4 regions of the Aeromonas sp. FDAARGOS 1415 genome follow, and region 1 is predicted to be linked to each of the others. Evidence: predicted binding sites of a transcription regulator. Region 1 holds the regulator's gene; each other region holds the start of a gene.

The links. The regulator sigma-54, encoded in region 1, starts transcription at its own class of promoters, with help from an activator protein. The targets are predictions, from matches to a motif close to TGGCACNGTTTTNGCTT.
Region 2: the regulator sigma-54 is predicted to act here: its motif matches at 1,237-1,253, upstream of I6L45_RS13830 (cytochrome ubiquinol oxidase subunit I).
Region 3: the regulator sigma-54 is predicted to act here: its motif matches at 4,902-4,918, upstream of flhA (flagellar biosynthesis protein FlhA).
Region 4: the regulator sigma-54 is predicted to act here: its motif matches at 1,928-1,944, upstream of glnA (glutamate--ammonia ligase).

What each region holds. Positions count from the first base shown of each region.
Region 1 is NZ_CP077363.1:1,739,831-1,747,343, forward strand. It holds gene I6L45_RS08250 (KpsF/GutQ family sugar-phosphate isomerase) at 1-994, shown strand, start outside; gene kdsC (3-deoxy-manno-octulosonate-8-phosphatase KdsC) at 994-1,548, shown strand; gene lptC (LPS export ABC transporter periplasmic protein LptC) at 1,545-2,105, shown strand; gene lptA (lipopolysaccharide transport periplasmic protein LptA) at 2,092-2,610, shown strand; gene lptB (LPS export ABC transporter ATP-binding protein) at 2,623-3,348, shown strand; gene I6L45_RS08275 (RNA polymerase factor sigma-54) at 3,414-4,853, shown strand; gene hpf (ribosome hibernation promoting factor) at 4,874-5,161, shown strand; gene ptsN (PTS IIA-like nitrogen regulatory protein PtsN) at 5,164-5,610, shown strand; gene rapZ (RNase adapter RapZ) at 5,651-6,517, shown strand; gene npr (PTS phosphocarrier protein NPr) at 6,537-6,809, shown strand; gene I6L45_RS08300 (transcription antiterminator) at 6,826-7,513, opposite strand, start outside.
Region 2 is NZ_CP077363.1:2,894,492-2,902,004, reverse strand. It holds gene I6L45_RS13830 (cytochrome ubiquinol oxidase subunit I) at 1-1,191, opposite strand, end outside; gene I6L45_RS13825 (PLP-dependent aminotransferase family protein) at 1,312-2,739, shown strand; gene I6L45_RS13820 (tellurite resistance TerB family protein) at 2,785-3,432, opposite strand; gene I6L45_RS13815 (DMT family transporter) at 3,495-4,349, shown strand; gene I6L45_RS13810 (hypothetical protein) at 4,346-4,645, shown strand; gene I6L45_RS13805 (acyl-CoA thioesterase) at 4,674-5,144, shown strand; gene rsmS (pleiotropic regulatory protein RsmS) at 5,213-5,368, shown strand; gene I6L45_RS13795 (GyrI-like domain-containing protein) at 5,393-5,860, shown strand; gene I6L45_RS13790 (LysR family transcriptional regulator) at 5,888-6,748, opposite strand; gene I6L45_RS13785 (nucleoside deaminase) at 6,869-7,372, shown strand; gene I6L45_RS13780 (cyanate transporter) at 7,365-7,513, shown strand, end outside.
Region 3 is NZ_CP077363.1:2,623,749-2,631,261, reverse strand. It holds gene I6L45_RS12530 (RNA polymerase sigma factor FliA) at 1-374, opposite strand, end outside; gene I6L45_RS12525 (MinD/ParA family protein) at 367-1,242, opposite strand; gene flhF (flagellar biosynthesis protein FlhF) at 1,244-2,746, opposite strand; gene flhA (flagellar biosynthesis protein FlhA) at 2,763-4,865, opposite strand; partial or broken gene I6L45_RS20190 (flagellar biosynthesis protein FlhB) at 5,090-5,218, opposite strand; gene flhB (flagellar biosynthesis protein FlhB) at 5,263-6,393, opposite strand; gene fliR (flagellar biosynthetic protein FliR) at 6,386-7,183, opposite strand; gene fliQ (flagellar biosynthesis protein FliQ) at 7,275-7,513, opposite strand, start outside.
Region 4 is NZ_CP077363.1:1,119,019-1,126,531, forward strand. It holds gene typA (translational GTPase TypA) at 1-1,650, opposite strand, end outside; gene glnA (glutamate--ammonia ligase) at 2,001-3,410, shown strand; gene I6L45_RS05415 (DUF4124 domain-containing protein) at 3,600-4,169, shown strand; gene glnL (nitrogen regulation protein NR(II)) at 4,256-5,311, shown strand; gene glnG (nitrogen regulation protein NR(I)) at 5,321-6,739, shown strand; gene add (adenosine deaminase) at 6,881-7,513, shown strand, end outside.

The DNA.
Region 1 (7,513 bases):
GTCTGTAAAGCCTGAAAAAGTGTCTGAATTGTTCGATTTTCGTCGCAGTGCCCGAGCGGTGCTGGACATAGAAAAACAAGCCATCGATGGGCTCTACCAGTACCTTGACGAGGCCTTCGAACGGGCCTGCGAGATGGTGCTGCGCTGCGGTGGCAAGATAGTGGTCACCGGCATGGGCAAGTCGGGTCATATCGGCAACAAGATTGCCGCGACCCTGGCCAGCACGGGGACGCCCGCCTTCTTCTTGCACCCGGGCGAAGCCAGCCACGGGGATCTCGGCATGATCTCCGCGGGGGATCTCATCATCGCCATCTCCAACTCTGGCGAGAGCGACGAGATCCTTGCCCTGCTGCCGGTGCTCAAGCGCCGCGGCATCCCGCTCATCTGCATGACGGGCAACCCTGCCTCCACCATGGCGAAAGAGGCCAACGTGCACCTGTGCATCAAGGTGGAAAAAGAGGCCTGCCCGCTGGGGTTGGCTCCGACCTCCAGCACCACGGCAACCCTGGTGATGGGGGATGCGCTGGCGGTGGCTCTGCTGGAAGCCCGCGGCTTCACCGCCGACGACTTCGCGCTCTCCCATCCCGGCGGCTCTCTGGGCAAACGGCTGTTGCTGCGGGTCGGCGACCTGATGCACGCTGGTGATCTGTTGCCCAAGGTGGGGATAGATGCCACCATCAGCCAGGCGCTGCTGGAAGTGAGCCGCAAGGGGCTGGGGATGACGGCGGTGGTCGATGAACAGGGACTGCTGGCCGGCCTGTTCACCGATGGCGACCTGCGGCGGATCCTGGATCTGCAGGTGGATATTCACCACACTCCCATCAGCCGCGTCATGACGGCCAACTGTGTTACCGTAGGGCCTGAAATGATGGCGGCCGAAGCCGTCAAACTGATGGAAACCAAAAAAATCAACGGGTTGCTGGTCGTGGATGGGGAGAAACGTCCGCTGGGCGCCTTCAACATGCACGACCTGCTGAAAGCCGGAGTAATTTGATGCAAGACGTACCGACCCTCTATGGTCCGGTGACGCGCAGCCAGTTTGATCAGGCGGCGCAGATCCGTCTGCTGGTGTGCGATGTGGATGGGGTGCTCTCCAATGGCTTCATCTATATGGGCAACAACGGCGAAGAGCTGAAGACCTTCTGCACCCGCGACGGCGCGGGGATGCGGGCCCTGCTCAATGCGGGCATCGAGATCGCCATCATCACCGGGCGCAGCTCCCGCATCGTCAGCGATCGCATGAAGAGCCTCGGGGTGCAGCACCTGGTGCAGGGGGCGGATGAGAAGCTCCCCCATTTCGAGGCGTTGCTGACCACGCTGGGACTGGATGCATCGCAAGCCGCCTATATGGGGGATGACACCATCGATCTGCCGGTGATGCAGGCTTGTGGCCTGGGTATCGCCGTGGCGGATGCCCATCCTCTGGTGCGGGCGCGGGCTGACATGGTGACACGGCTGGGAGGCGGTGTCGGTGCGGTGCGCGAAGTGTGCGATCTCATCCTGCAGGCCCAGGGATTGGGGGACTATCCACCCGAGGTGTCGCGATGAACAAGCAGACGGTTTTGTTCGGCCTGCTGTTCCTGGTGGCGCTTGCCGCCTGGCAGCTGGGGGAGATTGAGCTGGCGCCCGAGCCGACTACCAAGGTAGAGAACTTCCAGCCGGACTTCACCGCCAAACATCTGGTGACCACCCGCTTCAACGAACAGGGCAAGCGGACCGAGCGGCTGGAGTCGGATTATGCGGAGTATTATCAGGTCCTCGAGCAGTCCACCTTCGACAAGCCTGTGGTTTACATGTTCGATGACAAGGGCGAGGCCGAGTGGAAGGTGACGGCCGAGACCGGGGTGCTCAACACAGACGACAATGTGATCCTGCGTGACAAAGTGCATCTGGACGGCCTGTTGCCGGCTTCTTTCATCTCCACGCTGGATACCCCTTATCTGGAGATGGACCTAGTGACGCAGGAGCTGAGAAGCAACCAGCACATCAGCATCGTGGGCCAGGAATTCCAGACCGAGGGCGTTGGCCTGAAGGGTCACCTGGAACGTAAATATTTCGAGTTACTGGATAAAGGCCATGCCACTTATTTCAATGAAAAACGTTAATCTGGCGCTCACTGCCCTGCTGCTGTGCGGCACCCTGAACGCCAAAGAGTCCGACTTCGCCGAGAAGGTCTATGTGGATGCCGTCAGGCAGGTGGCCGAGATGCAGGACAACCGCATCACCTTCAGCGAGGATGTGATCATCACCCAGGGCACCATCAAGATTAAGGCCGACAAGGTGGTGGTGATCCGCTCAGGTGAGAAGGGGGCTGAGGTCATGACGGCCTATGGCAACCCGGCCACCTTCTTCCAGGTACTGGACAACGGCAAACCGGTCAATGCCCACGGCAACAGCATTCGCTACGAGCTCAAGAATCGGCTGGTGACCATCACCGGCAACGGCCAGCTGAAACAGGAAGACAGCCAGGTCACTGGCGATCTGATCCGCTATGACATCGTGAAACAGAAGATGATCGCCGAGAGCAAGGGACCCACCCAGCGGGTCAAGACGGTGTTCCTGCCGGATCAGGTAGAGAACTTCGACAAGCCCGCCGACCAGAAGAAGTAGGAAACAGAAGCCATGGCAGTGTTAAAAGCAACGGGGTTGCAGAAGAGCTACAAGCGCCGCATGGTGGTCAGCGATGTGAGCCTGGAGGTGGGAACGGGCCAGATCGTGGGCCTGCTCGGTCCTAACGGGGCGGGCAAGACCACCTCCTTCTACATGATCGTGGGTCTGGTGCAGCGGGATGCCGGTCTCATCACCATCGACGAGCAGGACATCAGCCTGCAGCCCATGCACATCCGGGCGCGCAATGGCATCGGCTACCTGCCACAGGAGGCCTCCATCTTCCGGCGCCTCTCGGTGTTCGACAACCTGATGGGGGTCATGCAGACCCGCAAGGGGTTGAGCCGGGAAGAGCGGGAGGATAAGGTCGAACAGTTGCTGGAAGAGTTCAACATTACCCACATCCGCGATAGCCTGGGGCAGAGCCTCTCGGGCGGGGAGCGGCGCCGGGTGGAGATTGCCCGTGCGCTGGCTGCTGAGCCGCGGTTCATCCTGCTGGATGAGCCCTTCGCAGGTGTGGATCCTATTTCCGTCATTGATATCAAGAAGATCATCCAGCACCTGAAAGAACGCGGGCTGGGTGTGCTGATCACCGACCACAACGTCAGAGAGACGCTGGACGTGTGCGAGAAGGCCTACATCGTCAGCCACGGCAAGATGATTGCCGAGGGCGCCCCGGCCGACATCCTTGCCGATGAACAGGTCAAGCGCGTCTATTTGGGCGATCAATTCAGTCTATAGTAAGGGGGCACCCCTCATTTTTGTTAGGTGACCGCCTCGCTGAACATAAGGATATCCCGACGTAGATGAAGCCGACATTACAGTTGCGCCTCGGTCAGTCACTGACCATGACGCCACAATTACAACAAGCGATTCGTCTGCTCCAGCTCTCCACCCTGGAACTCCAGCAGGAAATTCAGCAAGCGCTCGACAACAACCCCTTGCTGGAGCAAGAGGAGAACGATGCGCAGGAAACCAGTGAGGCGGAGCCACACGATGCTAGTCAGCTCGACTCCAGCGATGCCATGGCACAGGACAAGATGCCGGACGAGCTCCCTGTCGACACCACCTGGGACGAGGTCTATTCGGCCGGTACGGCCCAGAGTGCAGGCCCGATCCACGACGGGGAGGAGAGCCTCTATCAGGGTGAAACCACCGAGAACCTGCAGGACTACCTGCTGTGGCAGATGCGTCTCACCCCCTTCAGCGATGTGGACGCCGCCATCGCGCTTGCCATCATCGATGCCATCGATGAATCCGGCTATCTGACCGCTTCTCTCGAGGACATTCAGGCTGCAGTCAGCAGCGAAGAGGTAGAAGTTGAACTGGATGAGATCGAAGCGGTACTCAAGCGGGTGCAGCATTTCGATCCGGTCGGCATCGCCGCCCGCTCGGTGCAGGAGTGCCTGCTTATCCAGCTCGGCCAGTATTCGCCCGAGTTGCCCTGGCTCAACGAGGCCAGGGAGGTGATCCGCGAGCACATGGACTTGCTTGGCAATCGCGACTATCGCACTCTGGCACGTAAGACCCGGCTCAAGGAGATCGACCTCAAGGAGGTGCTGGATCTCATCCAGCAGCTGGAGCCCAGGCCCGGCAACGGCATCATCCAGAGCGAATCCCAATACGTGATTCCGGATGTGTCCGTGGTCAAGAAGGGCAGCAAGTGGGTGGTGGAGCTCAACCCGGATTCGGCGCCGCGCATTCGTGTCAATGAGGCCTATGCGGCCATGGCACGCAATGCCCGCAGCAGCACGGATACCCAGTTCATCCGCTCCCACCTGCAGGAAGCCAAATGGTTCATCAAGAGTCTGGAGAGTCGCAACGACACCCTGCTCAAGGTGGCCAGCTGCATCGTCGAGCAGCAGCAGGGCTTCTTCGAGTATGGTGAAGAGGCGATGAAACCCATGGTGCTCAACGACATCGCCGAGGCGGTGGAGATGCATGAGTCGACCATCTCGCGGGTCACGACCCAGAAGTACATGCACACGCCTCGCGGCATTTTTGAACTGAAGTTTTTTTTCTCCAGTCACGTCAATACGGAGGGAGGAGGAGAGTGCTCATCGACCGCTATTCGCGCCCTGATCAAGAAGCTGGTGACGGCGGAGAACCCCGCCAAGCCGCTTAGTGATAGCAAGATCGCGGATTTGCTGGCCGAACAGGGTATTATGGTGGCGAGACGCACGATCGCAAAGTACCGTGAATCCTTGTTGATCCCGCCATCCAATCAGCGCAAACGCCTGGTTTAGGCAAACAAAAGGAAGACGTTATGCAAATTAACCTGACCGGACACCATGTCGAGATTACCGAAGCTCTGCGTGATTATGTGAACAACAAATTTGCCAAACTCGAGCGTCACTTTGACCATATCAACAACGTGCATGTGGTGTTGAGCGTCGAAAAACTGAACCAGATCGCCGAAGCCAAGCTGCACGTCAGCGGGGGTGAGGTGTTCGCCAATTCGCAGCATGCCGACATGTATGCGGCGATTGATACCCTGCTGGATAAACTGGATCGGCAGATCATCAAGCACAAAGATAAGTTAAATCAAAAATAACTATGCAACTTGAACACATACTGAGTCGGGACTGCACCAAGAGTGCGGTCCCTTGTACCAGCAAGAAACGCGCGCTCGAGATCATCAGTGAACTGGCCGCAGAGCGCCTCGGCGCCTCCCGCCAGGTCCTGTTTGAAAGCCTGCTGGCGCGGGAAAAGATGGGCAGTACCGGTATCGGTGCCGGTATTGCCATTCCCCACGGCCGGATCGACGACGCATTTGCGCCGACCGCCGTGTTGATGACCTTCTCCGAACCCATTCCTTTCGATTCGATCGACAATCAACCGGTTGACCTGCTCTTTGCATTGCTGGTGCCGGAAAGCGAGTGCAAGCAGCATCTCAAGACTCTTTCCCTGATGGCATCCAAGCTGGGTGACAAGGCCGTCTGCCGCCAATTGCGCCAGGCGACCAGCGACGAAGAACTCTATCAGATCATGACGTCGGCCTGAGGCCGGGTCTGACACAGCCACGTTGGCGTGAGGGGACAAGATGCAGTTAATAGTGGTAAGCGGCCGTTCGGGCTCCGGTAAGACGGTAGCCCTGAGGGTGCTGGAGGATCTGGGGTATTACTGCGTAGACAACCTGCCGGTCAACCTGCTGCCCCAGCTTATCGTGTCGGTGGAGAGCCAGTATGACAAGCTGGCGGTCAGCATCGACGTGCGCAACCTGCCCGCCCAGCCTGACAGGCTGGAGAGCCTGCTGAGCCAGGTCCGCAACGAGGGGCGGGTGGAGTTTTCGAGTTTCTTCTTCGATGCGGACAACACGACCCTGCTCAAGCGCTACGGCGAGAGCCGCCGTCTGCATCCCCTGTCACGGAACAAGCTGTCCCTGGACGAGGCGATCCGGGAAGAGACCCACCTGCTGGCGCCCCTCTCCTCGACCGCCGACCTGCGCATCGACACCACCAACCTCAGCATTCACGACCTCAGCGAGCTCATCAAGACCCGGGTGCTCGGCAAGAAGGAAAACGAGCTGGTGCTGGTGTTCGAGTCGTTCGGCTTCAAGTACGGCATCCCCAAGGATGCGGACTTCGTGTTTGATGCCCGCTTCCTGCCCAATCCCCACTGGATCCCGGAGCTCAAGCCCTTCACCGGCCAGGACGAGCCTGTGGCCAACTACCTCTCGAGCCAGCCGGATGTCATGCTGTTCATCCAGCAGATCGAGAACATGCTGGCGACCTGGCTGCCCCACCTGGAGCGCAACAACCGCAGCTATGTGACGGTCGGGATCGGTTGTACCGGTGGCCAGCACAGATCGGTGTTCATCGCAGAGCGGCTGGCCAGCGCATTCCGGCTGCTTGGCAAGAACGTGCAGATCCGCCACCGCACGCTGGACAAGCGGTCCACTCAGGCCTGACAGACCACAGGATGCTCAGATGACAGTTTCCGCCTCGGTAGAAGTCAAAAACAAGCTAGGCATCCACGCCAGACCGGCCATGATGCTGTTCGAGCTGGTGCAGGGGTTCGATGCCCACGTGCTGCTGCGCAACGAGGAAGGGGTCGAGGCCGACGCGGACAGCGTGATCGGCCTGCTGATGCTGGACTCCGCCCAAGGCAAGCAGGTGGAGGTGCAGGTGGAGGGCCCCGAAGAGGTGGAGGCCCTGGCCGCCGTGGTGGCGCTGTTTACCTCGGGTTTCAACGAGGAGTAAGCGGCCCCGCCTCGCCTCAGGAGGCGCAACGCGCCAGCGCCTTGAAGGTGGCAAAGTCCCGACAAGCCAGCAGGTTCCTGCTGGCTTTTTCGTTCATCAGCGCCAGAAACAGGTCGTAGAGCCCCATCGCCTCCTCATAGTCGGCCTTGGCGATGGCCAGCACGAAGATGAGGGTAGCGGTCTCGCCATTGCTCCAGTCGATCCCCTGGGGTGCCAGTACGGTATAGACCAGGGTACGGTGCGCCAGCAGACCGAGGGAGTGAGGCAGGGCGATGCCTTCCCCCAGCATGGTGGAGACGATGCGCTCCCGCTCGAGCAGGGATCCCCGAAAGCCGCTCTCCACCAGGTCCTCGCGCTCCAGCTGGGAGCAGATGCGGGCAAACAGCTCGTCCTGAGTGATCGGCTCCCTGACCACCATGAAGTGCTCGGCATCGAAATACTTGTCGAGCAGATAGGGGCGGGTGCGATCGATGAGCACCAGCTTGCCGAGCTGCTCCAGCTGATACTGGGTCGGGAAGGGGGCTACCTGCACCACGGGGACGTTCTTCTCGCTCACCTTGACGGTGCTGATGACAAAGTCCTGCTCGACCCGCGCCAGCCCTTCATAATCCCGTACCGACTCCAGTGTCATCAGCTGAAGTTGGGGGTACTCCCGCCGGATGCGCGCCTCCAGTACCCGGAAGGTGGCATTGCCCGCGTCGCAC
Region 2 (7,513 bases), 1.2 Mb from region 1:
CACCATCAACCTGAAGCTCCAGAACAGCGGCGCCACCTGAGGGATGGAGTCATCCACCGCCCGGGCGATGGCCGCCTCGTCGGCCTTGCCAATCTCCTTGGCATAGGGGGTGAGCAGCAGGCCATAGCCGAGATCCTGGCGATGACGCTCGAAGGTCGCCCGCGCGTCCTGGTTGCCGCCATCTGCCCGCATCGCTTCGAGTGCCTCGTGGGCCAGCATGCCGCTGCGGATGCGTTTCTCGTGCTGCGCTTTCAGATCTTTTAAGCCCGTCACCTGCTCATCCAGGGAGCGGGTGGCGATGAGGCCCATCAGATAGGGGATCTTGACCGCCGCATGGGTGGTCTCGGCGGCCTGATCCGGGAAGCCGAACAGGGTGAAGGAGGCGGGCGCCGGCTCGGTGTGCCACTCCGACTCGATGGCGGCCAGCTTCACCTGCTGCACCTCGCCGGTGCGGTAGCCCGACTCGTCCCCGAGCACGATGACAGAGAGGATGGCCGCCAGACCAAAGCCCGAGGCGATGGCGAAGGAGCGCAGGGCGAAGCGCACCTCCATGCGCCGCATCAGATACCAGCTGCTCACCCCCATCACGAACAGGGAGGCGGCCACATAGCCCGCCGCCACCGTGTGCACGAACTTGACCTGGGCCACCGGGTTGAAGATGACCGCGGCCACGTCCACCAGCTCCATGCGCATCGTCATGGGGTTGAACTCGGCACCGACCGGGTTCTGCATCCAGCCGTTGGCGATGAGGATCCAGAGGGCGGAGAGGTTGGAGCCGAGCGCCACCAGCATGGTCACCAGCAGGTGTTGACCGCGGGAGAGCCTGTCCCAGCCGAAGAAGAACAGACCCACCAGGGTGGACTCGAGGAAGAAGGCCATCAGCCCCTCCACCGCCAGCGGCGTGCCGAAGATGTCGCCGACGTAGTGGGAGTAATAGGCCCAGTTGGTCCCGAACTGGAACTCCAGGGTGATGCCGGTGGTCACCCCCATCACGAAGTTGATGCCAAACAGCTTGCCCCAGAAACGGGTGATGTCCTTGTAGATCACCTTGCCGGTCATCACGTAGGCCGACTCGGCGATCACCAGGATCCAGGACAGCCCCAGGGTGAGGGGCACAAACAGAAAGTGGAACATCGCCGTCGCCCCGAACTGCATTCGGGAGAGGCTGACCACATCATCCAGGCTTATCATGCATGACTCTCTATGTTGCATTTAACGGGCAGGTTTTCGCCCGCCAAGTACAACACGTGCCATGACACCTATAACAGATGCAGTTATAGTGAAAAGCACCTATAACAGTTTGGGTGCACCATGTCCCGCTACGGCCAACTGGCAGACCAGCTGCAACAACAGATAGCGCGCGGGCTCTGGCAACCCGGGGAACGCATCCCCTCCATCCGCCAGAGCTGCAAGACCCACAACCTCAGCCCCATGACGGTGCTGCAGGCCTATCAGCTGCTGGAGAGCCGCGGCCTCATCCTGGCGCGGCCCCAGTCCGGCTATTACGTCAAGGCCGCCGCCTCCCCTCAGCGCATCAGCGCTCCCCAGCAGGCCAGCTACAGCGGCTCGGTGGACATCAATGACCTGGTGTTCGAGGTGTTGCAGGCGAGCAAGTCCCGCGCCCTGGTGCCCCTTGGCATGGCGGTGGCGGACCCCGCCCTCTTCCCCCACCCCCAGCTTGGCCGGGCGCTGGCCAGCTGCATGCGCCGGCTCGACCCCTTCAGCACGGTGGCAGACCTGCCCCCCGGCAACGAGGCGCTGCGCCGAGCCATCGCCCAGCGTTACGCCGGCGAGGGGCTGGCGGTCAGTCCCGGGGAGATCATCATCACCACGGGGGCCATGGAGGCGCTCACCCTCAGCCTGCAGGTGCTGACCGAGCCCGGTGACTGGGTGGTGGTGGAGTCCCCCACCTTCTACGGCGCCCTGCAGGCCATCGAGCGGCTCAAGCTCAAGGTGGTGGAGGTGCCGGTCATCCCCGGCGTCGGCATCGATCTCGCGCTGCTGGAAGAGGTCCTCGACCAGCGCCCCGTCAAGGCATGCTGGCTGATGGGCAATGTCCAGCACCCGCTGGGCCACACCATGCCGGACGACCACAAGCAGGCACTGATGGCGCTGCTCAACCGCCACCGGGTCCCCCTGGTGGAGGACGACGTCTATGCCGAGCTCTACTTCGGCCGCGAGCGGCCCAGGCCCATCAAGTATTGGGATGCCCGGGGAGAGAGCCTGCTGTGCGGCTCCTGGACCAAGTGCCTGGCGCCGGGATTTCGGGTCGGCTGGGTGGTGGCCGGCCCCCACGCCGAGCGGGTGCAGCGGCTGCAGCTGATGTCGACCCTCTCCACCAATGTGCCGAGCCAGCTCGCGCTCGCCGACATGCTGCGCCAGGGCGGGGTGGATGCCCACTTTCGCCGCCTGCGCCACACCCTGGCCCAGCGCCAGCAGCAGATGCGGGCGGCCCTGCTGCGCCTGCTGCCCGAGGTGCGTATCTCCTCCCCCGACGGTGGCTACTTCCTCTGGCTCGAGGGCGATCCCCGCCTCGACGGCCGGGCGCTCTACGCCCAGGCGATCGCCAGCGGCTTTTCGCTGGCCCCCGGGGCCCTCTTCTCCAGCCAGGGCCGGCACAACCACTGCCTGCGCCTCAACAGCTCCCATCCCTGGAGCCCGGAGTTGGAGGCCGCCCTCACCCGGCTGGCCGAGCTTATCCACCAGCAGCTGGACACCGCACCCGCCAAAGACGACTAGGCCCCATAGCGGGGCCTAGTCGACACTCCATGGATTAACCCGGGATCAACCCGGCCCCAGCTGGGCCACCTGGCGTTCTATGCTGCCTTTGAGGTTGTCATCGAGCTTGAGGGCCCGAGCCAGCTCGTCCAGATAACCGCGCTCCATGAAGTGGTCCACCTCGATGGCGAGCAGGGAGGCGAGGTAGACCTCGGTCGCCAGCTCCATATCGGTCACTTCCCGCGCCAGGGCCTGGGGATCCAGCGGGCGGGACAGCTCGCCGTCAATCCAGCGGGCCGCGTCCCCCTGACCCTGTTCGGTCAGGTAGTCCTGGATCTTCTGGCGCTCGGCGGCATCGATGTGACCGTCGGCCCGGGCCGCCGCCACCATGGCCCGCACCAGCAGGTTGGCGCGGGCATCCAGGGCGTTGCCCTCCAGGGTGCCGAGGGGCTGGGTCGGCTGCGCCGGGGTGGACTGCTGGGCCTGCCAGTCCTGATAGAGTTTGTAGGCGAGCCCGCCGAGGGCGGCCGCCCCGCCCACCGCCGCTACCTTGGTGCCATACTTGCGCATCTTCTTGTTGCCAAGCAGCAGCGCCATGGCCCCGGCCGCCAGCCCGCCCTGGGCCATGCCCTTCATCTGGGCCTTGCGCGTGTCGCCACCGTCGTTGAGCCAGCCCTTGCCGCTACTCAGCAGTTGATCAAGTATTTGTTTCATAGGCCCTCCTCATTGCATGTTGCCTCATGCTGGTGCGCGGCCACTGAACTCAAGGTGAATAAATGCCACTGCCACGCCTGCTCTTCCTGACCCTGCTGACGCTGGTGGCCTTCGCCGCCAACTCGGTGCTCTGCCGCCTGGCGCTGTTTGAAGAGCAGATGGATCCGGCGCTGTTCACCCTGCTGCGCCTGACCAGCGGCGCCCTGGGGCTGATCCTGCTCTGCTCGGCCCGCCGCCCCCAGCCGCCCCGCCAGGGGGACTGGGGCGGCGCCCTGGCCCTCGTCACCTATGGCGCCGCATTCTCCTTTGCCTACCTGACCCTGACCGCAGGCACCGGGGCCCTCCTGCTGTTCGCCGCCGTCCAGCTCAGCATGCTGGCCCCGCCCCTGCTGCGCGGGGAGCGACTGCCTCCCCTCCAGTGGACAGGCCTGCTCATCGCCGCCGCCGGGCTGATCCTGCTGCTGCTGCCCGGCATCACGGCCCCCGACCCCCTGGGGGCCGTCCTGATGATCGCCGCCGGCATCGCCTGGGCCTGCTATACCCTGCGCGCGCCGCGCTTTGCCGACGCCCTCGCCGCCAACGCAGGTCACTTCCTGCGGGCCAGCCTGCCCGCAGCCCTGATCTACCTGCTGCTGGGCCGGCTCGAGGCCAGCCCGACCGCCATCGGCTACGCCCTGGCCTCGGGGGCGCTGGCTTCAGGCCTTGGCTATGCGCTCTGGTATCGGGTATTGCCCCAGCTGGGGCGTACCCTGGCCGCCAGCGTACAACTGCTGGTGCCACTGCTCGCCGCCATGGCCGGCCTCCTCTTGCTGGATGAGTCCTGGTCCTGGCGGCTGTCACTGTCATCGCTGGGCATCCTGGGGGGAATAGCCCTGGTCATCGCAGGACGCCCCCCAACGGGAGACAAACCATCATGAAGATTGTCATACTGCTGTTCGCCTGCGGCCTGTCGGGCGGCCTGCTCGCCGCCGAACAGGACAGGGAAACCCACCAGGCCGGACTGGATCGCGCCTGCCTCAACGCCCAGCAGCAGCTGATCGTGCAGGGCAGGCAGCAGCGCATCGACGCCTGCATCAAGGAGGGGGGCAAGGCGACCCGCTGCCAGCAGGAATTCGCCAGCTTTGGCCAGCGGGAGGGCAACAAGCGCCCCGACTTTTCGAACCTGCCCCCCTGCCAGCAGGCCGAGGCCTACCGCAAGAGTTACCGGCAGTGATGCCTGGACAACCCCCAGAGGAGAACACATGACCCCACCCCGCGAGCTGACCCTGCAGTTTCTGGCCGAGCCCGCCGACGTGAATTTCGGCGGCAAGGTGCACGGCGGCATGGTGATGAAGTGGATCGATCAGGCCGGCTATGCTTGCGCCGCTGGCTGGTGCAGCGGCTATGCCGTCACCGTCTACGTGGGGGGCATCCGCTTCCTGCGGCCCATCCAGATAGGCCAGCTGGTGGAGGTACACGCCCAGGTGATCCACACCGGCACCACCAGCATGCACCTGGCGGTGGACGTCTACAGCCGCCACCCCACCGACCCCGAGCGCCGCAAGACCACCCACTGCATCATCATCTTCGTGGCCATGGACGAGCACGGCAAGCCCACCCCAGTGCCCCAGTGGCAGCCGGTGAGCGAGAGCGATCGGCAGTTGCAGCTCTACGCCAAAAAGCTGATGGCCCTGCGCGAGGAGCTCGACAAGGAGATGCGCCAGCACCTGTGACGGGCGGGGCGTGTGTCCCGGGTCATCGAGGGTATAATGGCGCCTTTGCCATCCCATGGGAGAACACGATGTCACTGGAAACCGCCCCCGCCGAGGTGCAGCTCGCCGTCGATCTGATCGAGCTGCTGGAGACCAACAAAATCGCCCCCGAGCTCGCCCTCGCGGCGCTCGCCATCGTCCGCCAGGACTATGAGCGCAAGCTGAGGGAAGGCCGGGAGCACTGATCCTTTCACCTGCCAGGAGGCGCCATGTCAGACCCCATTCGTTTCGAGACCGGCAGCGCCATGCTGCTTGGCGGTCTGCGCCGTCACCACGCATTCCAGCGCGCCGACTTCGGCGGCCAGTGGCGTGAGTTCGATGCCTTCGGCCCCCTGCCCGGCCAGCTCGGGGAGCACGCCTACGGCGTCATCTGCGGCGCCAGTGCAACGGCCTGCGAATACATGTGCGCGGTGGAGGTGAGCGCCCTGGAGGTGCTGCCCACCGGGCTCGGCCGGATGCGCATCACGCCCCAGCACTACGCCGTCTTCCTCCATCAGGGTCATGTCTCCACCCTGCCCCGGACCTGGCAGGCCGCCCTCGACTGGCTGGCCCGGTCCAGCTGGGAGTCCGCCCACAAGCCGGACTTCGAGCGCTACGGCGCCGGGTTCGACCCCGCCACGGGCAGCGGCGAGGTGGAGATCTGGCTCGCCATCGTCCCCAGGCAGGGCCTGGCCTGAGGATCCAGCCCGAGCATCAGCCCGGCATCAACGGGGCCTGAGGGCGCCCCCCTCTCCCATGACCTCGTCACACAGGGCGATCAGGGCCTCCCCCAGCCTAGCGAGCGGCTCGCTCGCCCCCGGCCCCTGATGCAGGGCCAGCTCCACCGCCGTCACCGTCGGCCAGTCCTTCAGCACCACCTGATCCGGTTGTACCAGGCGGGCGGGCAGCAGGCTGACGCCGATGCCCGCACTCACAGCCCCCTGCAAACTGGCGAGGCTGGCACTCACATAGGCGATGCGCCAGGGGATCCCCTCCCCGTCCAGGGCGTCGGTGATCTGGCGCCGATATAGCCCCTCGTTCGGAAACACAGCCAGGGGCAGCGGCCTGCGCCCGGCGGCGGGCCAGTCGCGGCTGTCGACCCAGGCGAGCGGCTCGCGCCAGCGGGCGAGGGGCTCCCCCTGGCCGCGCCCCTGCTTGATCAGGGCCAGATCCAGCCCCCCGGCCTCGAAGGCCTGCCACAGGCTGTGGCTCAGACCGCTTTGCACCTCCAGCCTGACCTCGGGATGCTGGCGGGCGAAGGCGGCCAGCACCTGGGTCATGGCGCCGGCGGCAAAGTCCTCCGGCACCCCGAGGCGCAGGGGCAGGCTCGCCTCCCTCACCCGCTCACTCGCCCGAGCCAGCAGGCCCAGGATCTGGCGCGCCAGCCCGAGCAGGGTCTCCCCCTGGGCCGTGGTCACCACCCGGCGGCCGGAGCGATCGAGCAGGGTGCAGCCGAGCTGCTCCTCCAGGCGGCGCATCTGCTGGCTGAGGGTGGACTGGGTCAGATGGACGCGCTCGCCGGCACGGGTGAAGCTGCCGGTCTCGACGATGGCGACAAAGCTTTGCAGCAGTTGGGGATCCAGCATGGGCCTCTCCACGGGTCACTCCATTTATAAAATCACTGAAAGTCATTTTATCATTTAATTTCCAAATGGAATGGCGACCCTCTAGGCTGCGGCCATCCCCCATTTTGCCAGGATGACCCCATGCCACTCTCGACCCAATCCGGAGCCCGCCTCGTCAACTCCCTCAGCGCCCTCTCGGCCCCCAGCCATCAAGAGTGGCTGGAACAGGCCCTGCATCTGGCCCTGACTCATCGCCAGCAGGGGGGCCGCCCCTTCGCCGCCCTGCTGGTGCGGGACAACCAGCTGGTGGCGAGCGCCGTCAACCGCATGCTGGAAGCCGGCGACCCCACCCGCCACGCCGAGCTGGAAGCGCTACGGGAAGGGAGCCGCCAGGGCCCGCTTGCGGGGGCCATCGTCTATGCCAGCGGCCACCCCTGCCCCATGTGCCTGAGCGCTCTGGTGATGAACGGCATCCAGGCGGTCTATTACGCCTTCGATAACGAGGATGCAGCCCCGTTTGGCTTTGACAGCACAGCCGCCTACGCCGCCCTGCGCCTGCCCCTGGCCCCACCGCCCCTGCCCCTCATCAAGCTGGCGAGCCCCATCCCGGCCGAGGCCCTCTACGGCCCCCAGCCCCATGAATAAGCGCCTCATCGCTCCTGGCAGCGGCGCCCTGCTGGTGCTGGTGGTGCTGATCGCCCTCAACCTGCGCCCCTTTCTCACCGCCATCGGCCCCCTGGCGCCCCAGATAGACGCCCGTCTGGCCCTCGGCATGGATGCGCTGGC
Region 3 (7,513 bases), 880 kb from region 1:
CCCATGTTGGCGGCCACCTCGGTGTCCCTGGCGTCCCGGCCATGAGCCTGCTCCACGTTCTCGATGGCCTCGGCGATGGCGCGGCTGTTGCGGTGCACCGAGCGGGGCACCCAGTCCCCGCGGCGAATTTCGTCCAGCATGGCGCCGCGAATGCGGATGCCGGCATAGGTTTCAAAGCTGGCCCCCTTGCTCCCGTCAAAGTTGCGGGAGGCTTCGAGCAGCCCAATCATACCTGCCTGGATCAGGTCATCCAGCAAGACACTGCTTGGCAGGCGAGCCAATAGATGCTGGGCAATCCGCTTGACCAGCGGAGCGTGACGCTCGACCAGCACGTAGGAATCCTGATGACGCAAGTATGCTTGGGCTTTATTCACGGGAGTCTTCCTGTGTGATGACCGGCTTTTGCAACAAGTTTTCCAGGAAAAATTCGAGGTGACCGCCCGGCTGGTTCGGGATGGCCCAGCTCGCCGCCTTGTTGGCCAGGGCACGGAATGCCAGGGCGGCGGGCGACTTGGGAAACGCCTCGACGATCAGCTTCTGCTTGCGCACCGCAGCACGCAGGTTGGTGTCGTAAGGGACGCAGGCCACCAGCTCCAGGGAGGTGTCCAGGAAGCGGTCGGTGACCCGGGTCAACTTGGCGAACAGCTCCTGCCCCTCGCGCAGGGAGCGGACCATGTTGGCCACCACCTTGAAGCGGAACACACCGTGATCCTTGGAGAGGATCTTGATGAGAGCATAGGCATCCGTGATGGAGGTGGGTTCGTCACACACCACCACCATGATGTCCTGGGCCGCACGGGTGAAGCTCAGCACCATGTCGGAGATCCCCGCCGCCGTGTCCACCAGCAGCACGTCCACCGGGGTTTTCATCTCGCCAAACGCCCGGATGAGCTCGGCATGCTGCACGGGGGAGAGCTCGACCATGGACTGGGTACCCGAGGTGGCCGGCACTATCATCATGCCGTAGGGCCCCTCGACGATGATGTCGTCTATGGTGCACTCCCCAGCCAGTACGTGGGAGAGGTTGCGATGCACCCGCAGCCCCAGCATGACGTCGACGTTGGCCAGACCCAGGTCGGCATCCAGCACCATCACCCGCTTGCCCTGGGCAGCCATGGCTCCCGCCACGTTCAGGGTCACGTTGGTCTTGCCAACCCCCCCCTTGCCTCCGGACACGGCGATCACTTTTACTCGATTGTTTTGACGCATTTTGCGCAGACCACTCGCCTGATCCATATACATGTTACTCATAAAACTCCGAATCTTCGGTCTCGCCGAAACCCGATCCCCAGAAATAGGGATCCTCTGCTTCCCGCTCCAGCGACCCCATGGCGGCGCCGACCAGCAGCGCTGCGTTGGCAACTTGAATATCTTCCGGCACCCGTTGCCCGTCGGTGATGTAGCTGATGGGCAGGGCGTTCTGAATGCAGACGTTGATCACTTCCCCCAGATTCAGGCTCTCGTCGAGCTTGGTCAGGATGCAGCCGGAGAGCGGAATACGCCGGAAGTGATCCACCGCCTCCTGCATCACCCGCCGCTGGGAGGTGGCCGACATGACCAGGTAGCTGCGGATGCGCACCTTGGCGTTCTTGACCAGGGTGTCGAGCTGCTCGGTCAGGCGGATGTCCCGCTGACCCACACCGGCGGTATCGATGAGCACCAGCCGGCGGTGGCGGAACTGATAGAGCGCATTGGCCAGCTCCTCGGCATCGCGCACCTGGCGCACCGGGCAGCCCATGATGCGGCCATAGGTCTGCAGCTGTTCGTGGGCGCCGATACGGTAGTTGTCCGTGGTGATGAGCGCCACCTGCTCGGCCCCGTACTTCATGGCAAAGCGGGCCGCCAGCTTGGCGATGGTGGTGGTCTTGCCCACCCCGGTCGGTCCGAGCAGGGCCACCGCCCCCCCCTGACGCAGGATCTCGTCCTCGCTGATCTTGAGCTGGGCGGTCAGGACCTCGGCCAGCTGGGCCATGGCCTGGTGAATGGGCATGTCTTCCGGGATGAGCCCCGCCAGCTGATCGGCAAAGGCGTCGTCGAAGCCCATCTTCTTGAGCTCCTTGATGAGCAGGGCGCGCATGGGCTCGCGGCGCTCCACCTCCTGCCACATCAGGCCGGAGATCTGGTGCTCCAGCAGCTTGCGGATGCTGGCCATCTCCTTGCGCATCCCTTCCATCTCCTGATCCCGCGGGGCGGACTGGGCGGGGCGTGCGGCAGCCGGGCGAGCCTTGGGTTTGGCGGGCTCGGGCGCGGCGCCCCACTGGCCCTGTTCAGCCAGGGTTCTGGGCGCTCCACCGGCGGCGGCCGGCCCGGCGGACTGGGTGCCGGCACCATTGGCGGACCACGACGGCGAAGCGCCATTGCCATTGCCATTGCCTGGCGCACCGGCGGACCAGGAGGGCGAGGCACCATTGCCGTTGCCCGCCGGATTGCCCGGATTGAGCTTCTGCTGGCGTGCCAGCAGGGCCGCCAGGGTATCGGCGTAGTATTCGTTCTGTTCCTTGGCCGGCGCCGTGCGCGTCATCTGCTTGCCCGCAGACGAGATATTGACGCTCTCTTCATTCAACTGACGGCGAACCGGCGCGTCCTTGGGTCCCGGTACCTGGGACTGATAATCGACGGCCGCGACTATCTCCACCCCACCGGTGACCTTTTTGTTGGACATGATGACGGCATCGGGCCCGAGAGTCTCCTTGACCTCGGCCAGCGCCGTGCGCATGTCTTTGGCAAAAAACCGCTTAATCTTCACCCGTCGTCTCCGCTAACTAGCCCTGTCCTACCGCACTGACGATGCGGATCTGCTTGTCGTCAGGCACTTCCTGATAAGACAGCACGCGTAATCCAGGAATGGCATTCTTGACAAACTTCGCCAGGGTATTGCGCAATATCCCCGATGTCAGAAGCACGGCCGGCTGGCCTTCCAGTTCTTGTCGTTGAGTGGCTTCCACCAGAGAGCGCTGCATCCGCTCCGCCAGTCCCGGCTCGATGCCGGCGCCATCTCCCCCACCTGCTTGCAGGGATTGATGCAATATGCGTTCCAACTCCGGTGACAAGGTGATCACCGGCAGCTCGGGTTCGGGGCCCGCAATCTCCTGCACGATGAGTCTGCGCAGGGCGATACGGCAGGCCGCGGTCAGCACTTCCGGATCCGGGCTGCGGGGCGCATATTCCACGAGGGTCTGCAGGATAGTGCGCATGTCGCGAATTGGCACGCCCTCATTGAGGAGATTTTGCAATACCTTCACCAGGTTGCCCATGCTGATCACCTCGGGAACCAACCCTTCCACCAGCTTGCTCTGGTGCTTCCCTATCATGTCGAGCAATTGCTGCACCTCGTCGTGACCCAGCAGCAGGGCCGCGTGGTTGGAGAGGATCTGGCTGAGGTGGGTGGCCACCACGGTGGCCGCATCGACCACTGTGTAGCCCAGGGTCTGCGCCTGGGAAACCTGCTCCTTGGCCACCCAGACCGCCTCCAGCCCGAAGGCGGGATCCTGGGTCGCAATACCCTGGATCTGGCCAAACACCTGGCCCGGGTTGATGGCCATCTCCTTGTCGTGATAGACGGTGGCCTCCCCCGTGCTCACCCCCATCAGGGTGATGCGGTACTGATTGGGGGCGAGATCCAGGTTGTCACGAATGTGTACGGCAGGTACCAGGAAGCCGAACTCCTGGGAGAGCTTCTTGCGCACCCCCTTGATGCGGTTGAGCAGTTCACCCCCCTGGTTCTTGTCCACCAGCGGAATGAGCTGATAGCCCACCTCCAGCCCGATGATGTCCACGGGCATGACGTCGTCCCAGCTCAGATCCTTCTGCTCCACCGGGGCATCCCCCTGGGCCGGCAGCAGTTCGCCGCTCGCCGCCCGCGCCTTGTTCTGCTTCTCGCGGCGCAGCAGCCACCAGGCACCGGCGGCCGCCACGGCCCCCAGGCTCAGGAAGGCCAGGTGCGGCATGCCGGGCACACTGCCCATCATCAGCAGGATGCCGGCGGAGATCACCAGGGCCTTGGGGTTCTCGAACAGCTGGCCGAGCACCGCCGTGCCCATGTCCTGGTCGGTATTCTGACGGGTGACGATGATGGCCGCGGCGATGGAGAGCAGGAGCGACGGGATCTGGGCGACCAGGCCGTCACCGATGGCCAGCAGGGTGTAGACCTGGGCCGCTTCGCCGAAGGTGAGCTGGTGCTGCATCATGCCGATGATGAAGCCGCCGATGATGTTGATGAAGAGGATCATGATGCCTGCGATGGCATCCCCCTTCACGAATTTGGACGCACCGTCCATGGAGCCGTAGAAGTCCGCTTCCTGGGTGACCTCCTGACGGCGCTTCTTGGCTTCTTCCTGGTTGATGAGGCCGGCATTCAGGTCCGCGTCGATGGCCATCTGTTTGCCGGGCATGGCGTCCAGGGTGAAGCGGGCGCTCACCTCGGAGATCCGGCCCGCCCCCTTGGTGACGACCACGAAGTTGATGATCACCAGGATCATGAAGACGATGATGCCCACCGCATAGTTGCCGCCGATCACCACGTTGCCGAAGGCCTCGATCACGTGACCGGCCGCCGCACTGCCGTTGTGGCCTTCCAGCAGCACCACCCGGGTAGAGGCGACGTTGAGCGCAAGGCGCAGCAGGGTGGCGATCAGCAGGACGGTGGGGAAGGCGGCAAACTCCAGGGGGCGGCGGGTATAGACGGCCACCAGCAGCACCACGATGGAGAGGGCGATGTTGAAGGAGAAGAGGATATCCAGCATCAGGGGCGGAATGGGGAGCACCACCATGCCCAGGGACGCCAGCACCAGCAGCGGGGTCCCTACCCCTCTGCTCAGCAACCACTTGTACTCTTTGAAACGGCCCAGTCCCGCCTTGAATCCCATCGTGCTTCTCGATTATCAACCGCCAGTGCCGGATTAAAGCAAATATCAAGCCAACGATTCAATTCATTGATCTAAATGACTTTTATTTTACAGCTGTCAGAAGTCCGTCGGGCTTGGCGGCGGGTCGCTGGGCAACAAGCAGAAAAGGGAATCAATGAGGTCCTATGGCAGTGCTTGGCGCAGAGCGGCACCTGACAAGATGATACCATCCAATTCAGGCGCCGCTATCCAGGGCCTTGCTTTCGGAACTCCGGCGGAATGGGCAGATCCTTGGCGCTCGGCGTCGGGCGTCGGCCGCGGCGGAACGTCTTGAGCTGGTATACACAGGCCAACCCTTAGACCACGGCGGCAAATTGCAGGATGACGAAACCCCGTTCAGGCGCCGCTATCCAGGGCCTTACTTGCGAAATTCCGGCGGGATGGGCAGATCCTTGGCGATCGGGGTCGGGCGCCGGCCGCGGCCACGGCGGAACTTCTTGAGCTGGTAGACGTAGGCCAGCACCTGGGCCACGGCGGCAAAGAGCCCCTCCGGGATCTCCTGACCAATCTCGGTGGCGTGGTAGATGGCCCGGGTCAGCGGCGGGGAGGACATGACGGGAATGTCGTACTCGCGGCCAATCTCCCGGATCTTCATCGCCACCTCGTCGACCCCCTTGGCCAGCACCTTGGGTGCAGCCCCCGGCTTGCCCGCGTCGTACTTCAGGGCCACCGAGTAGTGGGTAGGGTTGGTGATGATGACGTCCGCCTTGGGCACGTCCCCCATCATGCGGCGCATGGCCATCTGCATCTGCAGCTGGCGGATCCGCCCCTTGACCTCGGGCTTGCCCTCGCTGTCCTTGAACTCGTCCTTGACCTCCTGCTTGGTCATCTTGAGCTGGCGGTTGTGGTTCCAGGTCTGGAACGGCACGTCGATGGCGACGATGGGGATCAGGGCGCAGCAGAGGATGATTAGCATCCACAGCAGCAGGTCCAGCGCGTCTATGATGCCGCCGGGGAAGCCCTCCAGGGAGAGATTGAGCAGGTGGTCGAACTGGCTGGAGAGCATCCACCAGGCGAACAGGGAGATGAAGACCACCTTGGCGATGGACTTGACCAGCTCCACCAGGGATTGCACCCCGAACATCCTCTTCAAACCACTCAAGGGGCTCAGCTTGCTCCATTTGGGCAGCATGGCCTCGGAGGAGAAGTTCATCCCGCCGAGCAGGGTGTTGCCGACGAAGGCGGCGATGATCACCAGCAGAAACAGCAGCCCCAGGGGCTGGATCAGCGTCCCCAGCAGGGCCGGCACCATGACCCCCATGGCATTGGGGTCGAAGGCCTGCTCCCGCTCCAGGGTAAAACCCATGGTCAGCACCCTGACCATGGCGTCCGCCAGGCTCTCCTTGATCATCAGGAGGCCGAACACGGTCGCCAGCAAGACGCTGGCGGTGCCCAGCTCCTTGGATCGTGCAATCTGCCCTTTTTCCCGGGCTTGTTGCAGTCGTTTGCCCGTGGGTTGTTCTGTGCGTTCCTGATCGGTATCAGCCATGCTGACCCCCGAGGCACTGAACGTTGATCAGTTCACAACTGGTCTCCTGCACCCGCTCCCAGAGGGCGTCGAAGTGCCCCATGAAGCCGCCGATGGTGAGCCAGAGGATGAAGAGGCCCGACATCATGCTCACCGCGAAGCCGATGCTGAAGATGTTGAGCTGGGGGGCCGCCCGGGTCATGACCCCGAACGCGAAGTTGATGAGCAGCAGGGCGATGATGGCGGACAGCGCCATCACCAGGGAGGCCTGGTACATGACCCCGAGGAAGCTCACCAGGCTGCGGATGGCCGGCAGGGTGAGGCCGCTGTCCGACACCGGCAGGGTCTCGAAGCTCAGCACCACCATGCGCAGCATCAGCAGGTGACCGTCCACCGCCAGGAACACCAGGGTCGCCAGCATCAGGTAGAACTGGCCGACCACGGGGGCGGACTGGCCGTTCATGGGATCCACCAGGGTGGCAAAGCCCAGACTGGTCTGCATGGCGATGACCTGGCCCGCCATGACGAAGGTTTCCAGCAGAAACTGGGTCATGAGGCCGAGCGCGATGCCGATGAGCAACTGCTGTGCCAATACCAGGAAGCTGCCCACGGAGAAGAGCTCAATCTTTGGCATGGGGGGCAGCAGGGGCGCGATGATGAGGGTGATGGCGAGGGAGAGGCCGATGCGGATGTGGGCCGGTGCCAGCCGGCTGCCAAACACCGCCATCACCATCAGCAGGCTGCTCACCCGGGCGAGCGGCCAGAGGATGGACGACAGCCACTCCATGATGAGCGCTGTGGTATAGGTCATGGTGCCACTGGCCCCGCCAGGCCATGCAGCCCATTCCCCCACAGGTCCCCGCCCACGGTAGCGCGGGGGAGCAGGTTCCCCTTGGCAAGCATCAGCCGACGACCTCGGGGATCTGGCTGACCATCAGCTGGAAGAAGTCCATCAGGCTCTGCAGCCCCCAGTGGGCACCGGCCCCCAGGGCCAGCAGGGTGACCACGAGGCGGGGCAGGAAGCTCAGGGTCTGCTCGTTGATGGAGGTGGCGGCCTGGAAGATGGCGACGATGAGGCCCACCATCAGGCTCGGCAGGATCACGGCGCACACCATGATGGTCACCAGCCAGAGTGCCTCGC
Region 4 (7,513 bases), 620 kb from region 1:
ACCGGAGGCACGCATGTTGGTCAGCTGCTTGCCTTTCAGGCAGTTGACGGTCAGGTCGTTGGAGCGGGAGTGGATCCCGATCACCTGGCCTTCGTACACTTCGGTCGCGTGACCGATGAACAGACGACCACGGTCTTGCAGACCGAACAGGGCGAAGGTCAGGGCCTTGCCGGTAGCGTTGGAGATCAGCACGCCGTTCTGACGCTCACCGATGCTGCCACCCTTGTGCGGACCGTAATGGTCGAAGGTGTGGTACAGCAGACCGGTACCGGAAGTCATGGTCAGGAACTCGGTCTGGAAGCCGATCAGACCGCGGCTCGGGATGATGAAGTCCAGACGGACGCGACCCTTGCCATCCGGGGTCATGTTGGTCATCTCGCCCTTACGCAGGCCGAGCTGCTCCATCACGGAACCCTGATGCGCTTCTTCCACGTCCACAGTGACGGTTTCGAACGGTTCTTGCAGTTCGCCATTCACGGTACGCAGGATAACTTCCGGACGGGATACCGCCAGTTCGTAACCTTCGCGACGCATGTTTTCAATCAGGATGGACAGGTGCAGTTCACCACGGCCGGAGACACGGAACTTGTCCGGATCTTCGGTCTCTTCCACGCGCAGGGCCACGTTGTGGACCAGCTCCTGGTTCAGACGCTCCAGGATGTTGCGGGAGGTGACGAACTTGCCTTCTTTACCGGCGAACGGCGAGGTGTTGACCTGGAAGGTCATGTTCACGGTCGGCTCGTCAACGGAGAGCGGCGGCAGGGCTTCGACGGCACTGTTGTCACAGATGGTGTCGGAGATCTTCAGCTCGCCCAGACCGGTGATGGCGATGATGTCGCCCGCTTGCGCGTCAGTCACTTCGGTACGGGACAGGCCCAGGTAACCCAGCACCTGGCCAACCTTGCCGGTACGGGGCTTGCCGTTGGCACCGACGATGGTGACCTGCTGGTTGGTCTTGACGCGACCACGGGTGATGCGGCCGATACCGATGACGCCCACGTAGGAGTTGTAGTCCAGCTGGGAGATTTGCATCTGGAAGGCACCGTCAACGTCAGCCTTGGGGGCTTCCACGTTGTCGACGATGGCCTGGAACAGGGGTTCCATGTTCTCGGACGGGACGTCCTGATCCAGGGTGGCCCAACCGTTCAGTGCAGAGGCGTAAACAACCTTGAAGTCCAGTTGCTCATCGGTGGCGCCCAGGTTGTCGAACAGATCGAAGACCTGATCCATTACCCAGTCAGGACGAGCACCCGGACGGTCGATCTTGTTGATGACCACGATCGGCTTCAGACCCTGGGCGAACGCCTTCTGGGTCACGAAACGGGTCTGCGGCATCGGGCCGTCAACGGCGTCGACCAGCAGCAGTACGGAGTCAACCATGGAGAGCACGCGCTCAACTTCACCACCGAAGTCGGCGTGACCCGGGGTATCCACGATGTTGATGCGGTAGTCGTTCCAGCGGATCGCAGTGTTCTTGGCGAGAATGGTGATGCCACGTTCCCGTTCCAGATCATTGGAGTCCATGATCCGTTCCTGACCTTCGCTGGTGCGATCCAGAGTGCCGGATTGCTGCAGCAGCTTGTCCACCAGCGTGGTTTTGCCGTGGTCAACGTGCGCAATAATCGCAATATTGCGTAAATTCTCTAACATTCTCGCCTCAATACACCGGGTAAAATTGGGCGCTAATTGTACTCTCGCCTTTGTGATCTGCCTAGCAGAATTGCAACACATTCGCGCACAAGGGAGGATCGGGATCATGGACCCCGGCGCAAAACCCTGCTTAGATGGCCTGGATACGCTGGCGCACCATGGTGGTGCACCAAAACGATCCAAGGTTGCACCACTTTAATGCAGCAACCGGCTTGAGAGCGGGTGTCCCGACAACCTGAAACGGTGCAAGTGCCCTGAAATCAGGCTGTCACAAACTTGGCACGATACTGGCTTATGTGAATATGACGACGCATTCACCCAAAGAGTTTTAACACCGGAGGTTACTTAGCATGTCAGCCCAAAACGTTTTGGCCCTGATCCAGGAACACGAAGTCAAGTTTGTCGATCTGCGTTTTACCGACACCAAGGGTAAAGAGCAGCACGTATCCATCCCTGCCCACCAGGTCGACGAAGACTTCTTCGAAGACGGCAAGATGTTCGATGGCTCCTCCATCGGCGGCTGGAAGGGTATCAACGAGTCTGACATGGTGCTGATGCCGGATGCGGCCTCCGCCAAACTGGACCCGTTCACCGAAGAGACCACCCTGAACATCGTCTGTGACGTGCTTGAACCTGCCACCATGCAAGGCTACGACCGCGACCCGCGCTCCATCGCCAAGCGTGCCGAAGATTTCCTGAAGTCCAGCGGCATCGCTGACACCGTGCTGTTCGGGCCGGAGCCGGAATTCTTCATGTTCGACAACATCACCTTCTCCAACACCATGGGCCACAGCTTCGTGAAGATCGAATCCGAAGAAGCTGCCTGGAACTCCGGTACCGACTACGAGCACGGCAACAAGGGTCACCGTCCCTTCGTCAAGGGCGGCTACTTCCCGGTTGCACCGGTTGACTCCTCCCAGGACATCCGTGCCGCCATGTGTCTGGTGCTGGAAGAGATGGGTCAGGTCGTCGAGGCTCACCACCACGAAGTGGCCACTGCCGGTCAGAACGAGATCGCCACTCGCTTCAACACCCTCACCCTGAAGGCTGACGAAGTACAGGTCCTGAAGTACGTGATCCACAACGTGGCCCACGCCTACAACAAGACCGTGACCTTCATGCCGAAACCCATGTTCGGTGACAACGGCTCCGGCATGCACTGCCACCAGTCCCTGGCCAAAGACGGCGTCAACCTGTTCGCAGGCGACCTGTATGGCGGTCTGTCCGAGATGGCACTGCACTACATCGGCGGCATCATCAAGCACGCCAAGGCCATCAACGCCTTCGCCAACCCGACCACCAACTCCTACAAGCGTCTGGTGCCGGGTTATGAAGCACCGGTCATGCTGGCTTACTCTGCCCGCAACCGCTCTGCCTCCATCCGTATCCCTGTGGTGCCGAGCCCGAAAGCTCGCCGCATCGAAGTACGCTTCCCGGATCCGGCTGCCAACCCGTACCTGGCCTTCGCTGCCCAGCTGATGGCCGGCCTGGATGGCATCATCAACAAGATCCACCCGGGCGATGCCATGGACAAGAACCTGTACGATCTGCCGCCGGAAGAAGCTGCCGAAGTGCCGACCGTGGCCGGCTCTCTGGACGAAGCCCTGGCCGCCCTGGACGCAGACCGCGAGTTCCTGACCCGTGGTGGCGTGTTCAGCGACGACTTCATCAACTCCTACCTGGAGCTGAAGCAGCACGACGTAGACCGCGTCCGCATGACTCCGCACCCGCTGGAGTTCGAGCTGTACTACTCCGTCTAATCCGCATCATTGTGACAAACCCGCCATCAGGCGGGTTTTTTCATTCAGACTGCTGAAAAACATCGGGATTTTCACGATCATGTCGCGGTATCGCCCTGATTGAGATCGCAGCGTGATCAGTGCGCCGACTGTCGGTCCGATGCTTTTTTCTCTGATAGGATTAAGGTGAACCCCGTCAAGGAGAGATGGATGAACACTGTACCCTGGATGCTGAGCCTCCTGCTGATCGCCTCCTGCACCGCGCAGGCGGCCAAGGTCTACTCCTGGGTCGACCCCCAGGGGGTAACCCATTACACCGATGCCCCTCCCCCGGGCAAGAACGCGAAAGAGGTGGACATGCGGGTCTCTCCTCTCGTCGGAACCTCCCCCCACTCGGTCCAGGTCGATGACTTCAACCACCTGACCGGCGCCGATGCCAAGAAAGCCCAGGAAGCAGCCCCCCTGGTGATAGAACTGCTCTCCCCGGAGCCGGGCAGCACCTTGCGCGACAACACAGGCAACATCGTCTTTCAGGGTCAGGTCTCTCCCCAGCCGCCGGGGCAATACGACATGCGCCTTATCCTCAATGGCAAGGCCGCCCCCCTCGCCCACAACAGCCTTGCCATCCGGGTCGAAAACCTCGATCGTGGCGCCTACGAGGCCCAGCTCGAACTACTCGCCAAAGACGGTACGATCCTTGCTAAATCTAAGCCAGCCACCTTTTACCTGCATCGAACGAGGGTGAATCAGGCCGCCAAGGCCACTCCCAAGACCAATTAGGGATGATGTGATGCACCGATGCGGGTAAACTTGATGCACCATATTGGTGCATAATTGGTGTGCAGCACCGTTTTAGGGAGAAACCAGTGCCAACCCGCATGGATCACGCCAAGACACTCTTGGACAACCTGCTGACCGCCGTCATCCTGATGGATGAGCGGCTCTGCATTCAATTCGTCAACCCGGCGGCAGAACAACTGCTTTCCCTCAGCGAGCGACGGCTCATCGGCATCGAGCTGCCCCATCTGCTGGAACACATCTCCCTCGACCTGCAACGCTTCAAGCAGTGCCTCATTTCGGGGCAGGGCTTCACCGACAGCGAGGTGACCCTGGTGGTAGAAGGGGAGCCCAGACTGGTGGAGATCAGCGTCAGCCCCATGGCCGATCACGAGCAGCGGTTGATGGTGGTGGAGCTGCGCAAGATCGATCAGCAGAAGAAAATCAGCCAGGAGCTGCAGCAACATGCCCAGCAGCAGGCGGCCAAGGAGCTGGTACGCGGCCTGGCTCACGAGATCAAGAATCCCCTCGGCGGCCTGCGCGGTGCGGCCCAGCTGTTGCAAAAGGAGCTGCCCGACCCGGCTCTGAGGGAATACACCGGCATCATCATCGAGCAGGCCGATCGTCTGCGGGTGCTGGTCGACCGGTTGCTCGGCCCCCAGCGCCCCGGCCAGCACAAGGTGCACAACGTCCACTCCGTACTGGAGCAGGTGCGCCGCCTGGTGGATCTGGAACTGCCCCCCCAGATCCGCATCGAGCGGGATTACGACCCCAGCATTCCCGAATTCGAGATGGAATCGGATCAGCTGCAGCAGGCGTTTCTCAACATAGTGCGCAACGCCGCCGAGGCCCTCGGGGATCAGGCCGGGCTCATCCGCATCAAGACCCGTACCGCTTTCCAGATCACCATCCACGGCCAACGCTATCGTCTCGCGGCCGAGATCAAGATCATCGACAACGGGCCCGGTATTCCCGACGCCATTCGCGACACCCTCTTCTACCCCATGATCACCGGCAAGGAGGGGGGCACCGGCCTCGGCCTCTCCATCGCCCAGAATCTGATCGATCAGCACAAGGGGCGCATCGATTGCATCAGCTGGCCCGGCCACACCGAATTCACCATCTACCTACCACTTCGCAAGTAAGGGAACCTCATGACAGCAAAAGTGTGGATCGTCGATGACGACAGCTCCATCCGGTGGGTCCTGGAGCGCACCCTTGGCAGCGAAGGCTTCGAATGCGAGAGTTTTGCCGACGGCGAAGCCCTGCTGAGCTCCCTGGAAATGCGCTCGCCTGACGTGATCCTCTCGGACATCCGCATGCCGGGCATCGACGGCCTGAGCCTGCTGGAACAGATCCATCGCCGCCAGGCCGACCTGCCCATCATCATCATGACGGCGCACTCGGACCTCGACTCCGCAGTCAACGCCTACCAGCGCGGCGCCTTCGAATACCTGCCCAAACCGTTCGACATCGACGAGGCAGTCACCCTGGTGCGCCGTGCAGAGAATCACCTCAAGGAGCAGCGCACCAAGCGCAAGGCGCGTCAGCAGGAGGCTACCACCACGCCCGAGATCATCGGTGAGGCCCCCGCCATGCAGGAGGTGTTCCGCGCCATCGGCCGGTTGTCGCGCTCCAGCATCTCGGTCCTCATCAACGGCCAGAGCGGCACCGGCAAGGAGCTGGTCGCCCACGCGCTGCACAAGCACAGCCCCCGCGCCCACAAGAACTTCATCGCCCTCAACATGGCGGCCATCCCGAAGGATCTCATCGAATCCGAGCTGTTCGGCCACGAGAAGGGGGCCTTCACCGGTGCCAACAACATCCGCCACGGCCGCTTCGAACAGGCCGACGGTGGCACTCTGTTTCTCGACGAGATAGGCGACATGCCGCTGGATGTGCAGACCCGGCTGCTGCGGGTGCTGGCGGACGGCCAGTTCTACCGGGTCGGCGGCCATCAGCCGGTGCAGGTGGACGTGCGGATCATCGCCGCTACCCACCAGAATCTGGAGAAACGGGTGTCGGATGGCGAGTTTCGCGAGGATCTATTCCATCGCCTCAACGTCATCCGCATTCACATCCCGGCCCTCAAGGAGCGGCGGGAGGATATCCCCCAGCTGGCCCGCCACTTCCTGCTCCGGGCCGCCAAGGAGCTCAACGTGGAGGCCAAGAGCCTGCACCCGGATACCCAGACCTACATCAGCCGCCTGCCCTGGCCGGGCAACGTGCGCCAGCTGGAGAACGTCTGCCGCTGGCTCACCGTGATGGCCTCGGGTCAGGAGGTACTGGTGAGCGACCTGCCCACCGAGCTGCTGACCCCCATCACCACCACGGCAGAGCCCGGCCAGCCCGCGCTGCCCGGCGGCTGGCAGCAGCAGCTGCAGGACTGGGTGGCCGCCAAGCTGGCACTGGGCGAGACCGACATCCTGGCTGATGCCATGCCCCAGTTCGAGCGGATCATGCTGGAGACGGCGCTGGACCACACCCATGGTCACAAGCAGGAGGCTGCCCGCCTGCTCGGCTGGGGCCGCAATACCCTGACCCGCAAGCTCAAGGAGCTCGACATTCCCTGAGTCTTCGGGAAAAACGATTCCCATCACGCCTTGAGGGAAAGCCTGATCAATCCGACCCCGTTTGCCTGAAAACGGGGTATCTTTTTCGAGCGCCCCGCCTAGAATGGCAGGCTTTCCAACCCGACTCGCAGAAGGTGCCCCATGATTGACAGATCCCTCCCCCTGACCGACCTGCATCGCCATCTGGATGGCAACATCCGCCCGCAGACCATTCTCGAGCTGGGACGTCGGCACAACATCCGACTGCCGGCCGATGAACTGGAAGCCCTGCGCCCTCACGTGCAGATCGTCGAGAACGAGCCGAGCCTGGTGGCCTTCCTGAAGAAACTGGACTGGGGGGTGGCCGTGCTGGCCGACTATGACGCCTGTCGCCGGGTTGCCTACGAGAACGTGGAAGATCTGCTCCGCGCCGGTATCGACTATGCCGAACTGCGCTTCAGCCCGGCCTACATGGCGATGGCCCACAAGCTGCACCCGCAGGGCGTGGTCGAGGCCGTCATCGACGGTGTGGCCGCCGGCAGCCGTGACTTCGGCGTCAAGACCAACCTGATCGGCATCATGAGCCGCACCTTCGGCACCGAACAGTGCCGGGCCGAGCTGGAGGCCTGCCTGGCCCATCGCGACAAGCTGGTCGCCGTCGATCTGGCCGGCGACGAGCTGGGCTTCCCGGGTGAACTCTTTACCGACCACTTCCGCCGGGTGCGGGATGCGGGCATGCGCGTGACCGTGCACGCCGGTGAAGCAGCGGGCCCCGCAAGCATGTGGCAGGCTATC